3 regions of the Paenibacillus sp. JJ1683 genome follow, and region 1 is predicted to be linked to each of the others. Evidence: riboswitches for the same ligand, from Rfam matches in the RefSeq annotation. Region 1 holds a riboswitch; each other region holds the start of a gene.
What was found. A riboswitch is a leader RNA that binds a small molecule or an ion and turns the genes downstream of it on or off. The one in region 1 is predicted to bind glycine.
Positions count from the first base shown of each region.

Region 2: linked by a shared signal. The riboswitch ahead of sdaAB (L-serine ammonia-lyase, iron-sulfur-dependent subunit beta) and the one ahead of gcvT (glycine cleavage system aminomethyltransferase GcvT) in region 1 are both predicted to bind glycine.
Region 3: linked by a shared signal. The riboswitch ahead of ACUC6J_RS18930 (alanine/glycine:cation symporter family protein) and the one ahead of gcvT (glycine cleavage system aminomethyltransferase GcvT) in region 1 are both predicted to bind glycine.

Region 1 covers NZ_CM129820.1:4,245,884-4,253,829, forward strand. Annotated here, with positions in the region: gene ACUC6J_RS18130 (mannitol-1-phosphate 5-dehydrogenase) at 1-180, opposite strand, end outside; gene ACUC6J_RS18135 (PTS sugar transporter subunit IIA) at 177-611, opposite strand; gene ACUC6J_RS18140 (BglG family transcription antiterminator) at 608-2,692, opposite strand; gene ACUC6J_RS18145 (PTS mannitol transporter subunit IICB) at 2,775-4,253, opposite strand; gene gcvH (glycine cleavage system protein GcvH) at 4,680-5,078, opposite strand; glycine riboswitch at 5,474-5,573, shown strand; glycine riboswitch at 5,574-5,670, shown strand; gene gcvT (glycine cleavage system aminomethyltransferase GcvT) at 5,750-6,850, shown strand; gene gcvPA (aminomethyl-transferring glycine dehydrogenase subunit GcvPA) at 6,974-7,946, shown strand, end outside.
Region 2 covers NZ_CM129820.1:465,754-473,699, reverse strand. Annotated here, with positions in the region: gene ACUC6J_RS02090 (DUF6359 domain-containing protein) at 1-957, opposite strand, end outside; glycine riboswitch at 1,172-1,286, shown strand; gene sdaAB (L-serine ammonia-lyase, iron-sulfur-dependent subunit beta) at 1,498-2,187, shown strand; gene sdaAA (L-serine ammonia-lyase, iron-sulfur-dependent, subunit alpha) at 2,177-3,076, shown strand; gene ACUC6J_RS02075 (Ig-like domain-containing protein) at 3,159-5,495, opposite strand; gene ACUC6J_RS02070 (serine hydrolase domain-containing protein) at 5,668-6,828, opposite strand; gene ACUC6J_RS02065 (pyridoxamine 5'-phosphate oxidase family protein) at 6,992-7,453, opposite strand; gene ACUC6J_RS02060 (non-oxidative hydroxyarylic acid decarboxylases subunit D) at 7,525-7,749, opposite strand; gene ACUC6J_RS02055 (non-oxidative hydroxyarylic acid decarboxylases subunit C) at 7,791-7,946, opposite strand, start outside.
Region 3 covers NZ_CM129820.1:4,423,998-4,431,943, forward strand. Annotated here, with positions in the region: gene ACUC6J_RS18920 (LytR/AlgR family response regulator transcription factor) at 1-66, shown strand, start outside; gene ACUC6J_RS18925 (sensor histidine kinase) at 465-1,085, shown strand; gene ACUC6J_RS18930 (alanine/glycine:cation symporter family protein) at 1,211-2,629, opposite strand; glycine riboswitch at 2,788-2,882, opposite strand; glycine riboswitch at 2,894-2,978, opposite strand; gene ACUC6J_RS18935 (glycoside hydrolase family 1 protein) at 3,147-4,604, opposite strand; gene ACUC6J_RS18940 (LacI family DNA-binding transcriptional regulator) at 4,816-5,787, shown strand; gene licT (BglG family transcription antiterminator LicT) at 6,021-6,869, shown strand; gene ACUC6J_RS18950 (beta-glucoside-specific PTS transporter subunit IIABC) at 7,095-7,946, shown strand, end outside.

The sequences.
Region 1 (7,946 bases):
AACTGTCTCCGTATCCTTCGTATCATTCGCCAACTCTACCGTATACTGCTTGCGGCGGCGTAACTCAGATACAAGGGTCTCGTTGACATCTGAAAAGACAACCTCATAGCCTGCACGCGACAAAATCAGCCCAATAAAGCCACGACCGATATTTCCTGCTCCAAAGTGAACGGCTCTCATAACTCCAGCTCACTTTCGAACAGATCTATAATTTCCTGTGCGGTCACCGCGTTGCGAAGTTTGTCCATATTCTCTTCCTCCGCACATACCACAGCGATACTCGTCAAAATCTCCATATGATCGCCGCCTTGGGCTGCAATACCGATCACCATGTATGCTTTTTCTTCCCCGAAATCTACGCCTTGCGGGAACTGAACGATGGAGATGCCAGTGGATTGAACAAGCGTCTTGGATTCCTTGGTACCATGTGGAATAGCCAGCCCGTTCCCAATATAGGTGGATACGATCTCCTCGCGTTCAAGCATCTTGTCAATATACTCACTTGTAATATGTCCTGCATCCAGCAGAATTTGTCCTGCCATACGAATCGCCTCATATTTGTCTTTGGCGGTTGCGTTCATTTTTATTTTGTCTATCGTCATAATACTCACGTTAGATTCCTCCCTGTCCCTAATTTACTGTGAAAAAATTCAGCCAGCTCACTCGATATATAATTGGCAATCTGATCCCTGCTACCGTGTTCCAGTAGCGTAATCATGTCTTCCTGCAACAGTAATGCACTAATCTCGCTCAATACCTCCAAGCTTTCTTTCGGCAACTCACGAGGTCCCAACATCAGCAGAACGCATTCTACCTGCTCATCTACATCCGCCAGCAGCGGCTCAGCCAGCCTATACAAGGTCAGCGAAGGCTGGCGAACATAGGGACTGCGCGTATGAATCAAAGCAACGGAGGTATCAGAAATCACCTGACTCCCTTGACGCTCTCTTTCTACAAGTTGTTCAGCAACAACAGAAGGCTCTGTGACATTTCCCCGCACTGCCTCCAACATGCAGATAGCCTCTATAGTGGCTGACATATCCATCCCTCGATTTTCCAGCGGGTATACTTGAAATTGCTGTACAATGTGTACAATCTCCTCAAGGCTTTTCCGTAGACCGGTAAGCCACTCCATGCCCTGGCCGGGCTGAACAGCCTGTTCCTGAGGATGGTCATTGAGTTGATTGAGTGTAATATGCTGGATAAAATGACGCAGACGGTCACTCTCCTCTTGCGTCAGTAGCGGGCTGATTTTGAGATATCGATCCGGTTCAAGCGGCAGCTCCACTGTCGAAATGATCAGATCATAATCCTCCTTGGGAATTCGCGTCGCCTCGTACCATGAGGACCTATCCACGATTTTGATCTGTGGCAGCTCCTTGGCCAGTCTGGTTGCCAGAAGTCTGGAAGATCCAATCCCGCTCGTGCAGACTACGATCGCCCGCACCTCCCGTTGCAACTGTCTCAGCCGCTCCAGCGAAGCGCCAAAATGCATGACCAGAAATCCGATCTCTTCATCTGGTACTTCCATTTCTGTCATATCCGCCGCAGCCTTTTTGACCGAGTCGAACAAGCTGCCGTAATCCTTGCGGATTTGCTGAAGGAGAGGGTTGCGGATGGACTTTCCTTCCCTCAAACGTTTGAGTACCGGAGCCATATGGGCTATCAGTCCTTCACGCAAAACGCGGTCCTCTGCAAGTGGTGTGCCTGTCTCTGTCTCCACACGACGAATCAACTCATGAACCAACTCCAGCAGTACAAGATCATCCAGTGGCAGCAACCGGGTGGAATGATCCTCAGCATCACGGAACAGCAACCTGAAATAACTTCGTTCCTGGTCTGGAAAGTCAATAGCCAGCGCCGCCGACAACTCTGCGCATATGCGTTCTACCATAGCTGTGCGCAGCATGATATTCTCCTCCGAATCTGTCTTCGAATACGGGAGGGAGGCACGATGATCTACAACGTACCCGAGTCGTAGACGTGCCAGTGACACGCAAATTTGAATCAGCAACTCCATATATTTGCTTTCCACCATGTTTTTCAGCCATTGATCATGAGGCTGCCAGAGGGCGTTCTCCACGGTTAGCAAGTTCTCCCTGCCAATCATCTCCAGCAACTTTTCAGTGACACGTGTCACCGGACGAAGCTCCTCACGACCGGAAAACAGAGCCGATTCATCCAAATATTCGAGAGCCAGCTCAGAAATCGCCCGTCTTTTGTCTATCTCCCGTCCTGTAATCTCGACACCGTATCCCCGTCTGCGCACTAGCACGAGCCCTCGATCTGCAATCCAGCCTCGTAATTCGTCCAGATCATGACTGACCGTAGTTACTGTGACTTTCAAATCCGATGCCAGCGCCAGTAACTTGATCGGCTCCTGTGTATCCAGCAGCATGCACAGCACTACAATCTTTCTCTCCTCAGCCGAGTAATCGTCTGACTTCGTTTGCAGCAACTGCTCCCGTAGACTTGCAAGCTGATTCGGGTCGGCATCCACATAGATACCGATCCCTGATTTTTTCTCCAGCTTTACCTCATGAGCCGCCAACCAGCACTCGACTGCGCCAAGTTCCCGATGGACCGTCCTTGTGCTGACATTAATCTTCTCGGCAATTTCCCCGGCTGTAACCTCATGGGGCTGCTCCAAAAGATACTCCACGATGTCAGATTGTCGTTTCGTAATATTCATAAGCGCATACCGTTCCTTCCCAAGCTCTATTCCCTTTTAGCAGGAAATACAAACTGTACACAGACGGCTGACTTTATAGGGATTAAGAGTCGGATTTCAGACGGTCAACCAGCGCTTCGTATTCAGGGCTTTTCAGAAAATTGTCAATGGAAATGTGCTCAGCATTCGGGGCTACCGTTTTAGCCCGGTCTGTTAATGTTTTTTGCGTAATGACAATGTCCGCATCCTGTGGAATTTCACTGATTGCCGTATTCGTTACCGTAACGCCCACGCCCGCCTGTTTCATTTTTTTGCGTAAAATTGAAGCTCCCATGGCACTTGAACCCATACCTGCATCACAGGAAAAGACAATTTTGTTCACTTCGGATTTATCCTTGAGCATTCGATCTGCGGCAATCTCAGCAGCACGATCAGATGCGTGGTTATCTTCCATTACAGTGGCGTTAGCACTTGCACCCTTGCTTTGATTTTTCATATCTTTCAGGCGGGATGCAGCTTCCTCCAGCCCCTCTTCCTTTTGCTTACCTGTCTTGAGCAATACTGCGGCAACAGCAAAGGATACGACTGCAGCAGCGATCACACCGCTCAGCATCGGCAAATATCCGCCTTTTGGTGTCATCAGGAAATAAGCAATGATACTGCCTGGTGAAGGAGCAGCAACCAGTCCGGCACCTGTCAACATGAAACAGAAGGTTCCCACAACGCCCCCTGCTATAGCAGCGAGAATTAGAATCGGCTTCATCAAAATGTAAGGGAAATAAATTTCATGAATCCCGCCGAAAAAATGAATGATAACTGCACCAGGAGCAGACGACTTCGCAGAGCCTTTACCGAACAGGCAATAGGCCAGCAAAATGCCGAGCCCCGGCCCAGGATTGGATTCAAGCATGAACAAAACGGATTTTCCTGTTCTTGCAGCTTCCTCCAACGCAATCGGACTCAATACTCCGTGATTCAGTGCGTTGTTGAGAAATAATACTTTTCCGGGCTCAATAATGAGGTTGACAAGCGGCAAGAGCCCTGCATTTACGAGAAACTGTACCCCTGCCGACAATACTTGGCTGATGGTTTGAACGACCGGGCCAATCCCCACATGAGCGAGCAGTGCTAGAATGGCACCGATAATCCCGGCCGAGAAATTATTGACCAGCATTTCAAAACCTGATTTGACTTTGCCTTCAATGGCCTTATCGAACTTCTTCAAGATCCATGCAGCCAGCGGGCCAGCTACCATTGCGCCCAGGAACATCGGGATATCGGCCCCCACAATGACACCCATCGTCATAATGGCACCGATCACACCTCCGCGCTGTCCGTGAATCATCGTGCCTCCTGTATAACCAATCAACAGCGGCAGCAAATAATTTTTCATCGGATCAACCAGTTGTGCAAAACCCTCGTTTGGGAACCACCCGGTCGGAATAAAAAGGGCCGTGATTAATCCCCATGCGATAAAGGCTCCCATATTGGGCATTACCATACCGCTGAGAAAACGGCCAAAACGCTGTACGGCGACACGAGCGCCACCGTTTGAACTGGACTTTGTGTCCACTGTGCTCATATTCATATCCTCCTTGTGAGTAAATAGCATCACTACCTTTTCTTAAAATTCATACTAAATGACAGCGCTATCTTCATCAACGAAATGAAAACGTACTTTCGTCATGAACGTTGATGACAAGATTTAAATTTAAAATAACGGACAACGTATTATACCTGCATAATTCTTCTTAATATGACCGATAACAATAGAAATTAGTCGAAAAAACAGTGCTGTAAATCTGCACCTTATGTAGAGGAGCTCACCTCTAAATCTAATAAATCGACGTAATTACGTCTTCTAAGAGACAACAAAAAAATAGCCGCCATGTCAGATCATAGCGACTATTTTATACACAAAACGAGCGGACTAACGATGCTTTTATTCAATTCAATATCCATATAAAAATTTAGAATAAAGCGCTAATATTCCATCTTATATTGCTCATTATTGTTCATCCGAAATCAACTGCTCGTACTGATCCGCAGACAGCAGCTTGCTCAGAGCTTCCTCGACATCATTGCCCATCTCTACTTCAATCATCCAACCCTTTTCATAGGGAGATTCATTCACCAGCTCAGGTGTGCTTTCCAGAGCTTCATTTACTTTCAATACGGTTCCCGCCACCGGAGCAAAAAGGTCGGATACGGTCTTCACCGATTCAATTGTACCAATCTCTGCCCCCTGTTCAATCGTTGCTCCCGCCCCAGGTAATTCCACAAAAACAATATCACCCAGTTGATGCTGTGCAAAGTCTGTAATGCCGATCCTCAACGTCCCGTCTGCTGTGCGCTGAACCCACTCATGTTCGTCTGTATACCAAAGTTCCCGTTTCACTTCACTCATCCTGCTTTCGCCTCACTTCCACATGAATAAAATGCTTTTAATCACCTGTATTAGACAGGTTAAGATTATGACAACATGAACACTCATGTCAATAATACTAACAAAAATACTTCATGTTATCTCATATAGCATAGAATATTAAAAAATGATAACTTGTAACAAACGCTTACATATCCTTATTTATACATTAAATGTTTTTTGGATTGTTTTATATGACATTTTTATTGACATTTTGAATGAATTTGCGTATTAATGGGTTATAGCAAATGCTTTTGGAAATACCCCGACAACTGCAAACGCGGATGAACGCGGAGGGAGAGACTACCCAAAAGATTCGCATAGCTGTTGTCGTATCTGAGACAGTTGTGCACGCGAACTCGGATCAAGTTGTTACCTGCAAAACTGGGTAACCTACCGTTGATCCAAAAGGTAGCGCCGAAGGAGTAAACTTGCATTGCAGGTGAATCTCTCAGGCAAAAGGACCTCTGCCGGACGCATCTCTGGAGAGCATTCGCGATTAGAGCGGATCACCCAAGGGGAAACCTGGTTCACACCGGGGTAACTTTCTGGTATCAAGGACAGAGCTGAAAGAAGAGTATGGACTGCCGTCTATACGTTTCTTTCAGCCTGTCTTTTTTGTTTAGCCGATTACACTGGATAGGAGTGAAAAAATGTCTAATTTGCGAAGAACACCATTATTTTCGTCTTACGGGACGCAGCCCGGGGTTCGTTGTATTGACTTTGGCGGGTGGGAGCTTCCCGTTCAGTTTAGCGGCATCCAAAAAGAGCATGAGGCCGTCCGGCAATGCGCGGGTTTATTCGATGTCTCGCACATGGGCGAGTTTTTGGTTGAGGGCAAAGAAGCCGAGGCTTTTTTGCAATGGGTAACCACGAATGATGTCAGCCAGTTGGAACCGGGCCAGGCACAATATTCACTCCTGTGTTACCCCGATGGAGGCGTAGTGGATGACTTGCTTGTATACTGCAAAGGACCAGAGCGCTACATGCTCGTTGTGAATGCCTCCAACATCGACAAAGATTGGGATTGGCTCATGCGCCACGTACCTGCATCGGTTCATCTGGAGAATGTGTCTGATGCGATCGCATTGCTGGCATTACAAGGACCGGAAGCAGCACATATTGCCGCAGCCGTGACAGATGCAGATATTACGAATCTGGCATCTTTCCGATTCCATGAGAACGTGCAATTGTTCGGAGCAAAAGCACTCGTCTCCCGAACCGGATATACCGGGGAAGACGGTTTTGAATTTTATATACCTGCTGAGGAAGCACCCGCCGTGTGGAATGGTTTGCTTCGTTGCGGTGAATCGTATGGGCTAATTCCCGCTGGGCTTGGTGCTCGCGATACACTGCGGTTTGAGGCACGGCTGCCGCTGTACGGACAGGAGTTATCTGCCACCATTTCACCGCTTGAGGCTGGTTTAGGTTTCTTCGTCAAGCTGAATAAAGGAGATTTTATCGGCAGAGAAGCACTGCAACACCAGAAAGAACAAGGAATTCCTCGCAAGTTGATCGGGCTGGAAATGATTGACCGCGGTATCCCGCGCGCTCATTATCCAGTCTTCGCGGAAGGCCAACACATTGGTGAGGTCACAACGGGGACTCAATCGCCCACCTTGAAGCGTAATTTGGGGCTAGCCTTGGTGGACAGTCGTTTTAGCACCCTATCTACACCGTTAGAGGTCGAAATTCGAGGTAAACGCCTGCGTGCGGAAGTGGTCCCAGCCCCCTTTTATAAACGGTCACGCTGATCTTAATCCTCTTCACTCTAAAAAAGCGATCATGTCAGATACGAAATTCTGGATTTTCCAACTACGATTATGTATTAGCTAATTTACTATCTAAATTTTGCTTTTCGAAAGGAGCCAGAACTTATGAAGCAGCATCGCTATCTCCCCATGACCGAACAAGATCAAACCGAAATGCTGCGTGTGGTGGGCGTATCATCCATTGATGATCTATTCAGTGACATTCCAGAGGCAATTCGATACCAAGGGGAACTCCCTCTTTCCTCTCGGCTCGACGAAAGAGCCCTAACTCGCCACATGGCCGAGCTGGCCGGGCACAATGCCAATACAGATACACATGCCAGCTTTCTTGGTGCAGGTATTTATGATCATCATATTCCGTCCGTCATTCAGCACATCACCTCACGTTCCGAATTTTACACAGCCTACACCCCCTATCAGCCAGAAGTAAGCCAGGGCGAGCTGCAAGCTATTTTTGAATTCCAGTCATATATTTGCGAATTGACAGGCATGGCAGTAGCGAATGCCAGTATGTACGATGGAGCGACAGCTCTGGCGGAAGCGGGCTCACTGGCCGCCGCAGCCACGCGCCGTAAACAGCTTATTGTATCAAGGTCTGTCCATCCAGAGGCACGCCAGGTATTGGCAGCCTATGCGCGCGGATTGGACTTGGACATCGTGGAGATCGGCTGTTCGGACGGCGTAACGGATGTCGATGCGCTTGCCGCGGCCGTATCGGAACAGACGGCGGCTGTCTTGATCCAAAGCCCCAACTTTTTTGGAGCCGTGGAAAATCTGAAGCCGATGGCTGACCTGATCCATGCACACAAGGGGCTAATGGTCGTCAGTGCCAACCCATTGGCACTTGGCTTGCTGGAGGCGCCCGGTAAGCAGGGCGCGGATATTGTTGTAGGGGACGCGCAGCCACTTGGGATCTCGTCCTCCCTCGGCGGTCCGACCTGCGGTTACTTTGCCGTCTCCCAGGCGCATATGCGCCGTATCCCTGGGCGTATCGTAGGCCAAACCACAGACCGTAACGGCAAACGCGGCTTCGTGCTGACCTTGCAAGCGCGGGAACAGCATATCCGCCGCGAAAAGG
Region 2 (7,946 bases), 2.0 Mb from region 1:
TTGCATCGCCGGCGATGCAGCTTCTTCTGCAGTCATGCCTTTGGCCGGATTAGTATAGGCTCCACGACGGTAGCCATTCATAACCTCGGAGGAATCCCAACGGTTTTTGTTACGGTCGGCATTATAATGGTCGGAGATGAAGAACACACTTCCCCCGTTATTCACATATTGCAGCAGGGCAGCCTGCTCGGATGCCTTAAAGGCCACATTCGCTTCACCGATGATGAACACATCATATTGGCGCAGCTTATCATAGGTTATGGCCTGTTCTCCATAAGTAAAAGGAATAGGGCGGTTCAATTGATCCACAGTAAAGCCTACATTACGTAATCCATTGGCAAAGTCGGAGAAGGCGCCTTCAATGACCCAATCTGCTGCACCAGCCGTCTGTGCGTGCGTATTATCGAACAGCACCTTTTTGCCTTTTCCATCCGGCAGTGTAGTACCGGGTTGACCCGGGTTGCCAGGTTCAGGTTCGCCAGGTTCACCTGGTTCCCCCGGCTCGCTTCCACTCACCAGTTCCACAGCGCTTGGACTTTTTACTCCACCAAAATTATTGTAGGCACCAAGCGTACCTGTCACGCGAATTTTGCTGCCGACCAGTTCAGGATAACCTGTTAACCCAAATTGCCCTCTGTACGCAGATGTCAGCTGCACATCCAATAGATTAGACGTGCTACGTTCATTGGCCTGGTCGGCAATCAGTACGTTAAAATCATTCGCAAACGGAGCAGAAAAATTAGCTGTTTTCGATCCGGTAGCATGTCCGACGATGTAGCCTTCCACCGTCACTGTACCTCCACTGCCTTGGCGCTGAAGTGCTTCGTCTACTGTCAATGCTCCCTCTGCCTTGACCTGACCGAATGGAACGAGGATCCCAATCAACAGCGATACGATCGCTGCTAGATGCAGCACCCCTTTCAAGCGTGAACCTGTGAACCGCAAGCCTTTTACCATACGTCAATATCCCTCCTATAATTCCATAAATGTACTTGTCCTCTATCAGATTAGCTGTCAATCTTCTAATTCCTTCCTGATTTCATCCATAATTATGTAAATTTTAATCTTTTTTATCGGAAACTCGCCTGTTTATGTAAAAATTGAAACCTGCGATTGACACCGAGCACGGCATACATTACGCTAAGAAAGATATGTAGAACGGTATACGCGAATGAAGATGACGGGAGAGTCTGTCCAGGGGCTTACACGCTGGCGGCACCGAAGGAGCAAGACGTCAGCACCCGGCTGGCGGATAATCTCTCAGGTCCATGTATCGTCATCTGACGCAACTCTGGAGAGAGCGCAAGCCACCCAAGGGGTAAGGCGGTAAGGACACCGCACGAAACTCTCAGGTAACGAGGACAGAGATAAGGGAAACTCCCTTATCCTGTCCTTTTTTGCGCTCACATTGTACGTCAGCATTAGGAACCGTCATAGCTGCGCACAAACGCGGAAATACCATATACTATGGTACTAGAACATACAGGGGGCCACACCATGCGTTTCAAAGATGTATTTTCCATTATCGGTCCGGCCATGACCGGACCTTCCAGTTCACACACTGCAGGCGCGGTGCGGCTTGCACGCGTTGCCCGTCACTGGCTCGGGATGCAGCCGGACCGTGCCCGCATGACACTGTACGGCTCCTTCGCCGACACCTACAAAGGACACGGTACAGACCTAGCACTCATCGCAGGCCTGCTCAATTACGATACAGACGACCACCGAATTCCAGATGCCGAGCAATGGGCGGAGCAGGCTGGAATGGCCGTGGAGTTTGCCGTCAGCGGACTACCCGCGCCCCATCCAAATACCGTCCGTTTTGAACTGTGGAAGGGTGAGGATCAGCGCACACTGCTGGGCTCCTCCATCGGCGGCGGCAGCATCCATGTCCAGCAGCTCAACGAATTCCGAGTCAACCTGACCGGGGAGCTGGCTACGTTGGTGCTTCTTCACTCGGATAAGCCCGGCACATTAGGTGCGGTGACTTCAGCACTCGGCGCTGCCGACATTAACATTGCCTATATGCATGTGGATCGCAAAGGCCGAGATGGTGAAGCACTTACCGCCATCGAAACGGACAGTCCTCCTACGGCTGAACTGATCGCAAAACTACGATCCTTACCACATATGTACGAAATTAAAATGATTAATTTGAAAAAAGGAGCTGAATCTGATGCGATTTAGCCATCTGCATGAAATCAGCGCCATATGCGCGGAGGAATCCACCACGATTGGCCGCCTGATGATTCAAGAGCAGGTACAAGAGACGAATACAACGGAAGAAGAAATCTTCCGCCAAATGTCTGATTATTATGAAGTCATGAAGGAGGCCGTTCATCGTGGTCAGACACAAGACACCGTATCCCGCAGTGGATTAACAGGCGGCGACGGCAAGCGTCTGGCCGAGTATCTGCGGACAGGGGAAACCTGCTCCGGCGACGCCTCCGCACTCGCCATGGCTTATGCGCTCTCCGTGTCGGAGGTTAATGCGTCCATGGGGCGTATTGTGGCTACGCCCACTGCTGGCTCTTGTGGAGTCATCCCCGGTGTGTTCATTAGTGCGCAGGAGCGGTTCGGCTGGGATGATGAGCATATGGTGCACGGCTTGTTCGCAGCCGGAGCCATTGGCTACGTCATCGCCAATAATTCCTTCATTTCCGGCGCGGAGGGAGGCTGTCAGGCTGAGATTGGCTCAGCCATCGGGATGGCCGCTGGCGCGATGGTCGAGCTACGCGGCGGCACACCTGAGCAGGCCGTTCACGCCGTAGGCCTAGCGCTCAAGAACACGCTCGGTCTAATTTGCGACCCCGTCGCCGGACTCGTCGAGATTCCATGCATCGTGCGCAACGGACTGGGAGCCGTGACCGCACTTGCCGCAGCGGATATGGCTTTGGCAGGCGTGCGCAGCGCCATCCCGTCTGACGAAGTCATTGACGTAATGCTTGAAGTCGGCAGCGCAATGCCATCAAAGCACCGCGAGACCGCCAAAGGCGGCTTGGCCCAGACACCCACTGGCAAGCGTTTGACCGAATCACTGACACGCAACACACGGGCCAAGAAGCATAAGTCGTAGCTTCTAAGCTTTAAAAAATAAAAGAGCAAGCATGTCGTCTCTAGACGTATGCTTGCTCTTTTTCTTTTCAGTCGATTACAGATTACTGAACGGTCACCTGTACCTTCGTCATTTTACCTGCATATTTCACGGTAATTACAGCTTTGCCCTTGCCCTGTGCTTTAATGTTACCGTCTTTGACCGTCGCAACAATAATTCTGGATGAGGACCAGACAGCCGGCTTGGAAACATCTTTTTCCGACTCATCCTTATACGTGGCTGTAGCTGTAACCTTAGCCAACTGCCCTGCCTTCAAAGTCAAGGCGACTTCGTCCGTTTGTAAGTATTTAAGCGTATCAACATCAACAGGCACGCTGATCACTTTCCCACCGAACTTCGCCTGAATGTTAGCTTTACCGTAGCTGACCGCGGTAACCTGACCCTTTTTGACGGTGGCTACCTTATAATTGGAGGTTTTCCATTCAGCTTGAGTTGTAACATCCTTTTCTTTACCATCACTGGATTTAACCACAATCGCAATCGTTTTTTGATCCCCGGATTTCAGTGATAATGCAATGGCATCCGCTTCAATCTTTTGCGCTACGTCTACTTCTACCGTAAATGTAATGGTTTGCTTGCCATATGAAGCAGTGATCGTTGCCTTACCGCTAGCATTCGCTTTGATCAAACCCTCGCTAACTTCAACTACTTTTACATTGCTAGTAGTCCAAGTGGCGTCCTTGGTTACGTCTGTTTTTGTACCGCCACTCTTAACGCCTGTTACTTTCAGTTGCTTCGTTTCCTGAGCGCCGAGTGCAATTACGCGCGAGTCTGTTTCCAGACGATCTACAAGGCCCACTTGTACGTTTATCGTCAGTTTTTTGCCGTTATAGGTCGCTGTAATAACCGCTTTACCGGCTGCTTTACCCGTAATCGTTCCTTTGGACACAGAAGCAATATCTTCCGCGCTTGAAGCCCACTCCGCATCCTGTGTTACGTCTTCCTTGCGCCCATCCGCATAAGTAGCCGTCAGAGTCGCAGTATAATCCTCATTAATATCAATCGTCGCCGTTTTGGAGGACAAAGACAGATCACCAGGTACATTTACAGATACCGTAGCTGTGGCTGTTTTGCCGCCATAAGAAGCTGTGATCGTAGCCTCACCTGTTTTATAACCTGTGACTTCCCCCGCGCTGACAAAAGCGATATCTTCATTGCTGGACTTCCACTCTGCCTTACTTGTGATATCTTCTTCCGTACCTGTCACGTACGTTGCAGTCAGCTTGAGCTTCTTGGATTCCTTGGCGTTCAAGCTCAGCTTGTCCTCGCTCAAATCCAGAAATCTAGAGGTTTCGACATCTGTCTTGATCGAAACTGTCTTATCTCCATACTTAGCAGTCACTGTAGCTGAACCCGCTCCAATGGCCATAATGGTTCCTTTATTCACTGTTGCAATTTTTTCATCGCTTGATGTCCAAGTAGCTTTATCTGTGATATCTGTTACCGTTCCATCCGGGTACACAGCAGATACCTGTATTTTTTTTGATCCATCCAAACGGAGAAAAATGTTGGTTTCGCTGGCTTTCAGCTTATTCGTCTGATCCACATCCACCGCAATCGTAGCGGACATCGTGCCATATTTACCTATAATTGTCGCCTTCCCTGTGCTATAGCCGGTAATAGTGCCTTTCAGAACATCTGCCACGGCTGTATTGCTGGAGCTCCACTCGGCAGACTCTGTAACATCCTGAGTCGATCCATCTGGGAACATGGCTGTCAATTTAACCTTCTCCGTATCTTTCAACAAAAGAGAAACCTCTGATGTACTGGCATCCAGCCGTTTAACCTGCTCCACCTGTACAGCAATCGTTACGTTCTGTTGTCCATAAACAGCCTTAATATTAGCTGAACCTGCTCCCTGAGCAGTAACTAATCCGTTGACTACAGTCGCTACCTTCTGATTATCCGAAGTCCAGGCCGCATCACCTGAAACCTGAGCTGTTGTATTATCACTGTAAGTCGCTGTCAGATCAATCTGTCCTGTACCGCTTGAACGCAAGTTCAGGCTTTGTACATTGGATGTCAGCGCCTTAACCTTTTTCGTTACATGTACCTGAACTGACTGTACCTTCTCCTTATAGGTCGCAATCACAGTGGCTTCCCCTTCAGCTTTGGCTGAAACTGTACCATTATACACTGTAGCAATAGATGTATTATCACTTTTCCAATCTGTGCTGACGGTTACATTCGAGGTTGTCCCATCGCTATAAACAGCCGTTGCCGTCAACGCAGCTGTATCCCCCTGTTGCAAAGTTACCTCGTTAGACGAAAGGACGATCTTGGAAAGCACTGCTTCTGCTGCAGATGCAAACCCTGCATATGATGTAAAACTTGAAATCAGGATGACCAACGCCAGAAAACCGGACCATCTATTCTTCAAAATCTAATTCCCTCCCATTTCAAAGCTAAAAATTAAGGATTTCGTAAAATCCCTACACCTACGTTTTATGTCGTCATATGGAAAAGAATAGTTTAGACTTTAAAGAAAATTTGGTCCTTATTAACTAGAATCGGTATTACCAAAGATCAAATCGTTAAATATACCCTCACTTTTACAAGCAGCTATAAGCTGCTGCACGAATTCTCAAATGGTGGTACTCTTCCATATTGGGATCGAGCTGATGCATATAAACGACAGAGAACTTTTCGCTCGGATCTATAGAAACCCAAGTGCCTGCCATTCCCGTCCAGCCAAATTCTCCAATCGAGCTGTTTGCATGCCCAGCTGCTTTATCCATTAACGTACGCACGCCCAGTCCATAGCCATAACCTGTATGGTATGAATTGGTGAAATCCGTTAGTTGGGCTGTACTCAGATGATTTGAGCGCATTAAATCAATGGTTTTTCTCCCCAATAGCTCCACACCGTTTATCGTGCCGCCATTTGACATCATTTGTGAAAAGGTGAGGTAATCCTTGACTGTCGAATATAAACCTGCGCCCCCACCTTCATATATAGCATCTGGCTGATGATATTCATCCAGGAAACCTTCAATTTTTTTAAGTTTTCCGGCGTCTGTCCGTTGATACATGGAGGCCATCCGCGATTCAATATCTCCACAATAACGGTAACCTGTGTTGTTCATTCCAAGTGGATCAAAAATTTCATCCTTCAAAAATTGTCCTACCGATTTACCCGAAATGACTTCAATAAGACCTGCAACAAGATCGTGTCCATACCCGTATAACCAACGTGTTCCCGGTTCAAATGCGAGTGGAACTTTAGAAAGCGCTTTAATTTCTGTACGCAGGTCATATTTTCCTTGCTTTTCCTTTAAAGCTGTAATGACCTTGTGCATAGCTTTTCCTGTTTCTGAAAACTCGGAAGCATAAGGAAGCCCCGCACTCATATTGAATATATGCTTAATTAAAATAGGGTTATCCGCCTTATCCATGTAGGTGTACCCGTTAGGAGCAGTTTTGAATACATACGAATCACGATACTCAGGTAAATATTCATACAAAGGCTCATTCAATAAAAATTGTCCGCGTTCGTACAGCATAAGGGCAGCTGCGCATACAACAACCTTTGTCATGGAAAACAGGCGATACACGGTATCTTCAGTAATCGGTTTCCTAGTTTCCACATCAGCATATCCATGATAACCTTCATACAACACTTGACCATTTTGTGCAATGGCACAACCACACCCTGCCGGTCCATTCGCTAAGAATTGTTGCAATAGCTGATCTACCTTGTCAAAACGAGACATATTCATCCCTCCTATTTTTCTTCAAAAGAAACAAGCTTCCCCTACGCTCTACTTTCCTGTTCCAATAAGCTTAACCTGATTCCATGTAAACGCTTTTTCCCCTGCATTTATTTTAACGCTAAACTGGGCAATTACAAAGATGATTTGTCAACATCAGATAGGTTTATACCAACAACTCTGCCACCGTCTCTTTCCAGCGATTGATCACCGATTCCGGTTCCTTGAGACGAACCGTGACACCTGTCAAAATATCCGCATATTGGGCTGAATCTTCTCTGGCTGCAAAAACATGAGCAGCAAATCGCTCACGTACATGCTTGGCCCCGGGCAAAACAGGCAGATGTTCCAGCGACAATCGCACATAATGCGCCTTTCCCCCGGTGAACACCGCAAGCGTTGCCTTCCCAGTACGGATCATGTTGCCTGTCGTGGTCGTACCCGGCCATAGGGCCAGACGCAAATTCCCCTCGTCCAGCGCTACAACCTCGCCCACACTAATCATCGCTATGTGCGGCCACTGATCTTCTGTAACCGTCAACAGCATCATTGCTTCTTGTTGCTTGTGCTCCAACTCCTTGCCGTTCAGCAGCGTGAACAGCTCCTTACCGATCCTTGGCGTCTGCATGAAGTATAATCCCCTTTACATTTGGCCTATAACTTCAAAATACCATAATTTACGGCTACTTACGAACGACCCTATATCCGCTCTGGAATAGGAGGAACATGAGCAGCATCCGGAATATCTTGGGGGTTTACCTTGAACGCCGATTTATACTTTGCTGGATCAGTAATGCTATCCGGTTCTGAGGTTCGCCATGTGAACAGGCATACAGGGCACAACAAAACCTCCCAGGCACCTTTAACCGGCGAATGGGAAACGACTTCTGAACGATTGGACTCACAACGGGGACAAATATGCATCTGTCAGCACTCCTTTAATCTTTCTTTGTTTTTAAAAATATTTAGCGAAGCATTTGACTCAACTTTTTCTCCCATTCCGCTACACCCAGCGGGGAATCGAGCGGCTGCGAGTAATGGCCTCTAATATCCGGTGCTACAGGTGTCGTCGCATCCAGTATCATTTTGTGCGTCATACCTGCCGGATCAGAGCCGGGGTC
Region 3 (7,946 bases), 180 kb from region 1:
TCTCACGCTAAATCACTTCGTGAGGCGTATGCTCGTTTTATAATTTCTCGTTTTCAGGAAGGGTGAGTTTTTTGAATCATTGCGTTTACATTAATGTCACCTCGTTTTCTAATTACTCTTTATTTTTATTTAGCACAACAAAGCAAAGTCATTTTTCCAATCCAATAGTTAACCTTTTTTTACTTTTCGCCTCTTTACACTTCATACTTATTACAGTACTAGTAGTTCATTATTTTAAAAAAGGAAGGAAATACAAGATAGGGATTGTGTATTATTTTGTAATATTAATAGGAACATCGTTTAACTTGCTCATACATTACGGTTTATTTTCTTTTATGAAACATAATTTATTCTTTATAATGTCAATCATCAGTATTCTTGGAATGAACGTGATTATTGTCTTTCTAACGGACAAGTTGATAGAAAAGTCAAACCTCTCATGCTTTTTTCAAAAGCAAATGCTGATGCAAGAAAAACGTTATAAAGAAACAACTCGATCTCTTAGTGATATCAAACGAAGTATTCATGATTTCAAAAAACAGTTAATTTTTGTCCGTGCTTGTTTACAAGAACAGAGGACGGAAGAGGGTGTTAATCACATCAACCAAACTCTAAAAAATATAGACTCACCAAAACTTCATATAACAACAGGACATCTCGTTATTGATGCTTTAGTAAATCATACTTTCAGCATCGCTAATAAAAGTGGGATAGCTTTCTTCCATCAAATCCATATTAACCCGGCAAATATTAGTATTGGAAGTCATGATCTATGTATTGTCTTAGGTAATGTTTTCGATAATGCTATTGAAGCTGTAATGCAGCTTCCTAGAAAGAAAGAGCATTCAATTCATTTGGAAATTTTCACCGATAATATTGCCCTATGGATTTATGTTCGCAATTCAAAAAGTAATTATCTCAATACAGCATTCTCAACCAAAACATACAATCCCCCTTTAAAAAAACATGGGTATGGATTACTTAACATCCAGCAAGTGATAAAGAAATATGGTGGTTATTTAAATACAACTATTACGGATTCGCATTTTCAAATTACGATTATGCTCCCATGTAATAACTCTTAGGTTCGTAAACGTTATGGATTAAGAGATATTCAGAATAAATAAAATGTCGGTAATCACCAGTCTTATAACCTAAAAAAAGGAGTACCCTCAAGCCTGTGATGGCTGAGAATACTCCCTTTTAGTATTTATGAATTTACCGTTTGTCCCTTTTCTTCTACTTGGATAGCCGCCCCTACATTGGCACCAGCAAGAATACCCTTGTTCTTATTAGGATACAAAGAATTCATATAAGTCCGGGTTTCTGCAACAACAATTCCCGACAAGCCGAGCAGTGCAATCAGGTTCGGAAAAGCCATCATGGCGTTAAAAATATCTGCCAGCAGCCAAATCGCATCCAGTTTAATGAACGCGCCCCCGCCAACCAGTACAATGAACAAATAACGATAAGGCTTGATCCACTTAACCCCAAGCAAGTATTCAACACAGCGTTCCCCGTAATAGTTCCAGCCGAGCATGGTGGTGAATGCGAACATAATCAGGATGATGGTGAGCAGCTCTGCTCCCAGCGGAAATGCACTGGAAAAGGCTTGCTGAGTCATCAAGCCTGCATCGGTAGGCCCGCTCCACACCCCGCTAACCAGTAACGTCAACCCGGTCATCACACAAATAACCATCGTATCAATAAACACACCCGTCATGGAAATCAGCCCTTGTTCCGCAGGCCATTTGGTTTTGGCAGCTGCGGCTGCAATCGGTGCGCTCCCCAATCCAGCTTCGTTGGCAAAAATACCTCTGGCTACCCCACTGCGCATGGCCAGCATAATCGTAGCTCCTGCAAATCCGCCGGTTGCCGATGTAGTTGAAAATGCCGAATGAAGCACAAGCGCAATTGCGGCAGGAAGTTGGTCAGCAAATCGAATCAGTACAATGATACAAATTAATACATACAGGCCTGTTTTAAAAGGAACGACCTTCGTCGATACCTTGGCAATGCTTTTGAGTCCACCAATGGTCACAAGACCTGTAAGGACAGCAATTGTCAGCGCCGTTACAATCGGCGGAACGCCAAAACTGTTTTCAGTCGAAGATACAATCGCCTTGACCTGAGGGAATGTTCCAATTCCGAACAACGCTACCAGCATCCCTGAAAAAGCAAACAGCATCGCCAACGGTTTAAAACGGCGTCCCAGGCCTTTTTCAATATAATACATCGGGCCGCCGGAAAATTGTCCATTCCGATCCTTCACCCGGTATTTTACCGCAAGTACACCTTCCGCATATTTCGTCGCCATCCCAAAGAAGGCTGCAACGACCATCCAGAACAAGGCACCCGGCCCGCCCAGCTTAATGGCTGTTGCTACACCGACAATACTTCCTGTACCGACGGTAGCCGCCAATGCCGTACTCAAAGCCGCAAAACTACTCACATCCCCGCTACCTTCATTCGGGGCCTTACCGATGAGCTTGATCGCCAGGGGCAGGCGGAATACCTGCAACATTTTTAGACGTATGGTCAGCCATAACCCCGTTCCCATAACAAGGATGATGAGAGGCGCCCCCCATATCCAACTGCTAATCGTTTCTAACACATGTACCAAATTCATTTCAACCCGCTCCTCCAGCATAGTAGAAAACAAAAAAGAGTCAAATCTGTTGATTCGACTCCTGGAGAGGTTAAAGGCACGAAAAAATACAACCATCTTGTGCAGGATTTCACCTCTAAAAGCTTATAAAAAGCCTAGGGCTATCCCTGTCACAGGTTATTCGCGTCTCTGTCCTTTTGCCTGAGAGTTTAAGCAGATGTGATCTGCGGTGCACCTTCGGCGCCCAATTAAGGGTCTCTCCAGAGTTCTGTCCGTTTACGGTCCCTGCTCGTTGCTGTAAATCAGCCTAAGCACCTGAGAGTTTTGCCCCTTCGGTTGGAACTTTCATTCCATCTCCCGCAAACATCAACCAGACATATGAAATTTTTATTCATTATACAGAAAAATTTCAGCTTATTACAAGTGAAAAATTTGTGAAGCCCTCTGAAAGAATCAATAGAGTGTCTATACAAAAAGCGGGTACAGCAGATTGCATCCTGAGGATTTTCTCTGCTGTACCCGCCAAAACGATATGGAATTACAGTTCTTCACCGTTGGTTGCTATCACATTTTTATACCAGTTAAATGAGTCCTTTTTGGAGCGTTGAAGCGTTCCGTTACCGTCATCATCCAGATCAACGTAAATAAATCCGTAGCGCTTGGACATTTCGGACGTAGACATGCTCACAAGGTCGATAGGTCCCCAACTGGTGTAACCAATCAGATCAACACCGTCAGCAATCGCTTCCTTCATTTGGGCAATATGCTGACGCAAGTAATCAATGCGATACGTGTCATGCACAGAGCCGTCTTCTTCTACCTTATCATACGCACCCAAGCCATTTTCCACGATGAACAGTGGCTTTTGATAGCGATCATAAAACGTATTCAGTGTAACACGCAGGCCGATCGGATCGATCTGCCATCCCCAGTCGGAAGACTGCAGATACGGATTTTTCACACCGCCTATCAGGTTCCCTGCTGCCTTTTCGCCTTCTGGCCCTGCCGATACGGTCAAGGTCATATAGTAACTAAATGAGATAAAATCGACCGTGTTATTTTTCAAAATTTCGGCATCGCCGGGTTCTGTCTGGATCACAATATTATTTTCTTCAAAATAGCGGTTCATATAGTTGGGATATTCCCCACGAGCATGCACATCCGTAAAGAACAGGTTCATTTGATTTTCATGCTGTGCTTTCAGGATATCTTCTGGGTTACACGTATGTGGGTAGCTTTCAATGCGGGCCAGCATACAGCCGATCTGAGCGCCCGGAATGATCTCATGTCCCCGTTTGGTCGCCAATGCACTTGCTACAAATTGATGGTGCAATGCTTGATATATCGCTTGTTGCTTGTTTTCTACACGGTCAATAACCACACCGCCGCCTGTAAACGGGCTCATAGTCATGACATTAATTTCGTTAAAGGTCAGCCAGTATTTTACTTTATCCTTATAGCGTGTAAATACCGTTTCGGCATATTTTACGTAATGATCCACGACTTCGCGTCCCAACCAGCCATTATACTTCTGTGTCAGACCTAGCGGTGTTTCATAATGCGACAGTGTTACCAAAGGCTCAATACCATACTTGCGCAGCTCATCGAATACATTGTCGTAGAATTGCAATCCTGCTTCATTCGGCTCGGCATCATATCCATTCGGGAAAATCCGCGACCAGTGGATGGACATCCGAAATACTTTAAAGCCCATTTCTGCAAACAAGGCAATATCTTCTTTGTAGTGGTGGTAAAAGTCCACACCTTCACGCTTTGGAAAACGGGCGTTTACCTTCCCTGCCAAGATGTCCTCCAGTCGTTCGGACGAAATTTCTATAGCATGATCGTTCTTACGTTCTGATTTAGGTACATAGGCTATCATGTCTGCGCTGGACAGACCTTTTCCATCTACGTCAAAAGCACCTTCCAATTGGTTGGCTGCAGTTGCCCCGCCCCAGAGGAAGTTTTTCGGAAATCCTTTTAGCGTCTTCGTCATGGTATGAAAACCTCTTTCCTTAATTTAATGTTTTCACTTTAGTCAATAACCCGTCAGGTGCTGCAATACGAATCCATAACTAACGGTAACCGTTCTTCTTTGAAATGCATCGACAGATGCTTTAAAATAGACGTAATGCCCTCATAAAGCATCCTAATTGTTGTAACGCGTTTCATGTCAAGTATTTTTTTCTCAGGTGAGGAGAAGCATCATGTCGAATCTTGATCAAATTGCAAAACTGGCGGGCTTTTCCAAAGCTACGGTATCCAGAGTGTTAAATCAGTCCCCCCATGTAAGCCAAGAAACCAGAGCTAAAATTTTAAAAATAATGCAGGAATTGGATTATGTTCCTAATCGGAATGCGATCTCTCTATCCAAGGGTCAGACGCTTCAGATTGGTATCATCACTTCAACTATCAATGAAATTGTGCTGGCATTTCTGGACAGCTTTGTGGAAATCGCAGGCCAATATGAATTCCAAACCATTATTTATACTTCGGGAGAAGACAAAAAGAAAGAGCTTCAAGCTTTCGAGGATTTAAAAAGAAAAAGAGTTGATGCGCTGGTCATCATTTCCTGCGTGAATGACACTGATTTTTTGAGTACCTATTGTAAATATGGACCGATCGTGGCATGGCAACGTATGGAGCATACCGATATTCGCTCCGTCGCTATGGATCAATATGAAGGATACATGTTAGCATTAAAACATTTGATACAAAAAGGCTATACACGTATAGCCAATGCTTTTGGTCGTCCGAGTAGCATCAATACTCACAGCAGACAACAAGCCTATGAGCAGATCATGAGTGAACACAATCTGCCGATGCTGCCACACTGGAACTATTCTTCTATTTATAACATTCGTGATGGCGAACAGGTCGTGCGCAATTTGTTACAGCATCGGGAGGAATTTCCGGAGGCTATCTTGTGTGCTAACGATTATGTAGCAGTGGGCATTCTCTGCGAAGCGCGCAGACAATTGCTGAGGGTACCGGAAGACTTGGCGATTGTTGGGTTTGATAACACGGAGCTGGCGCACACCATGGGCATTACAACGGTTCAAAATCCTATTATGGCTCAGGCGGAAAATGCTTTTTTCATGCTTTCCCCTCAGCTGATTGGACGCCAAATGGAGCTTCATTCGCTAGAATACAGTCTCATTGAGCGTACGACCACTTAAGGGCACAATTGACTTGCAAATTAGGCAAATGGGCCTTGATATGAAATATTTTTTGTCGAAAGAGAATAAAATATGTTGAAATCGCTTTTTTTTGTGCTACAATAGCACTATATCGAAGGATTGTGACCGGTGATGCGGGCAATGCCTGAGTTCAATTGAGTGCTATTGCTAACAATAGTGTTGAATTGTGCTTGGGCATTTTTTATTGGTAAAGGATGGGAGGGGGAACTTCAATGATTATTGAGAAGGTGCTCAATAACAACGTCCTGTTGACTAAAAACGATAAAGGCAAAGAGGTCATCGTCATGGGAAGAGGTATTTCCTTCAAAAAGGTGGCTGGCGACCAAGTCGATGATCATAAAATAGATAAGATTTTCATGTTAAATGAAAACGAGTTCACGGCCAGACTAACTGAGCTGCTAAACGATATTCCTGTGTCTCATCTGGAGGTCGTGAATGAAATCGTGACCCATGCAGCCGAAGTGCTGGATACGGAGTTAAGTGATAACATTTATTTAACATTGACCGACCATATTCATTTTGCCATACAGCGGGAAGAAAAAGGATTGGCACTCAAAAACGCGATGCTGTATGAAATTAAACGCTTTTACAAAAAAGAATTTGCAGTTGGGCTGGATGCTCTACAAAAAATTGAAAATACGCTCGGTGTAAAATTGGGCGAAGACGAAGCGGGATTTATTGCACTGCATATGGTGAATGCACGGATTGATGGTAACGAGATGAAGGCTACACTGAAAATGACCGAGATTGTCCAACACATATTGAATATTATTACGTATCATTACGGGATTGTGCTGGATGAGTCTTCTTTTAGCTATTCGAGATTTTTGACCCATTTGCAATATTTTGCAATGCGAGTGATTCGCAAAGAGGTTATTCACAGTGGTGAAGAATTTTTGTACAACCAGGTAAAGCAAACATATACCGAGGCTTTTGCTTGTGCCCAAAAAATTAATGAGTATCTGGAAAAAACATATGATCAATATTTAAGCAAAGATGAGTATGTATATCTAACGATTCACATTCATCGGGTAACTGAGCGTAATAACATATCAGGCTAAAAACTTTATATCCTCATCGTTCATGGATTGTGACTGGTAAGGCAGGCAAAACCTAAACTGATGGTGAAATCGACGTTCCCTTATAGGAGGAGTGCGCAGTTTTCACCACGAGTTTAGGTTTTTCTTGTTTACAAGTTTAAAAAGATGCACGCCGGCGCATCTCAGCAACAAATGTAAACGGTAAATCCTATCAGTAGCAAGAATAACACTTAAGGAGTTCTGAACATGAGTGATAAAGAGCTATCCAAAAAAATAGTGACTCTCGTTGGCGGCGAAGAGAATGTCAATTCGGTATTCCATTGCGCTACACGCTTGAGATTTAAATTAAAAGATCGCACAAAAGCAGACAAAGCTGCACTGGAAGCAACACCTGGTGTCATTACAGTGGTGGAAAGCAGTGGCCAGTTCCAAGTGGTCATTGGTAACAATGTAGGTCAGGTCTTTGAGCATATGATGGCAGAAACAAATCTGCAGGATGCAGATAATCCAAATGCGAAAAAAGAAGAATCTTCCGAAAAAACGAATTTTCTTGGCAAAGCGGTCGATATCATTTCCAGCATTTTCTCACCTCTCTTGGGTGCTCTTGCCGGAGCTGGTTTGCTCAAAGGGATTATGGCCTTAATTGCGTCGCTCCATTGGATTGATACTGCAAGCGGTACGTATCTCATTCTGAACGCCGCTTCGGACAGCGTGTTTTATTTCTTGCCTATATTCCTAGCTATTACATCGTCCCGTAAATTTAAGACGAATGCTTTTGTATCGGTCGCAGTTGCTGGAGCCCTCGTCTACCCGGATGTTATTGCAGCGGTGGACCATCCGGCAAAACTGGCTTTTCTCGGGATTCCAATCATTCTGATAAAATATAGTTCCAGCGTAATCCCGATTATTCTCGCGGTATGGGTACAGTCCTATGTGGAACGTTGGTTTAATTCCTTTGTTCATCAATCGGTTAAAAACATTATCGTCCCTATGCTATCACTGCTAGTTGTTGTTCCGTTGACGTTTTTGGCCTTTGGTCCAGTCGGTAACCTGATCAGCCAAGGCTTGGCGAACGGTTTTACATGGGTGTACAATTTA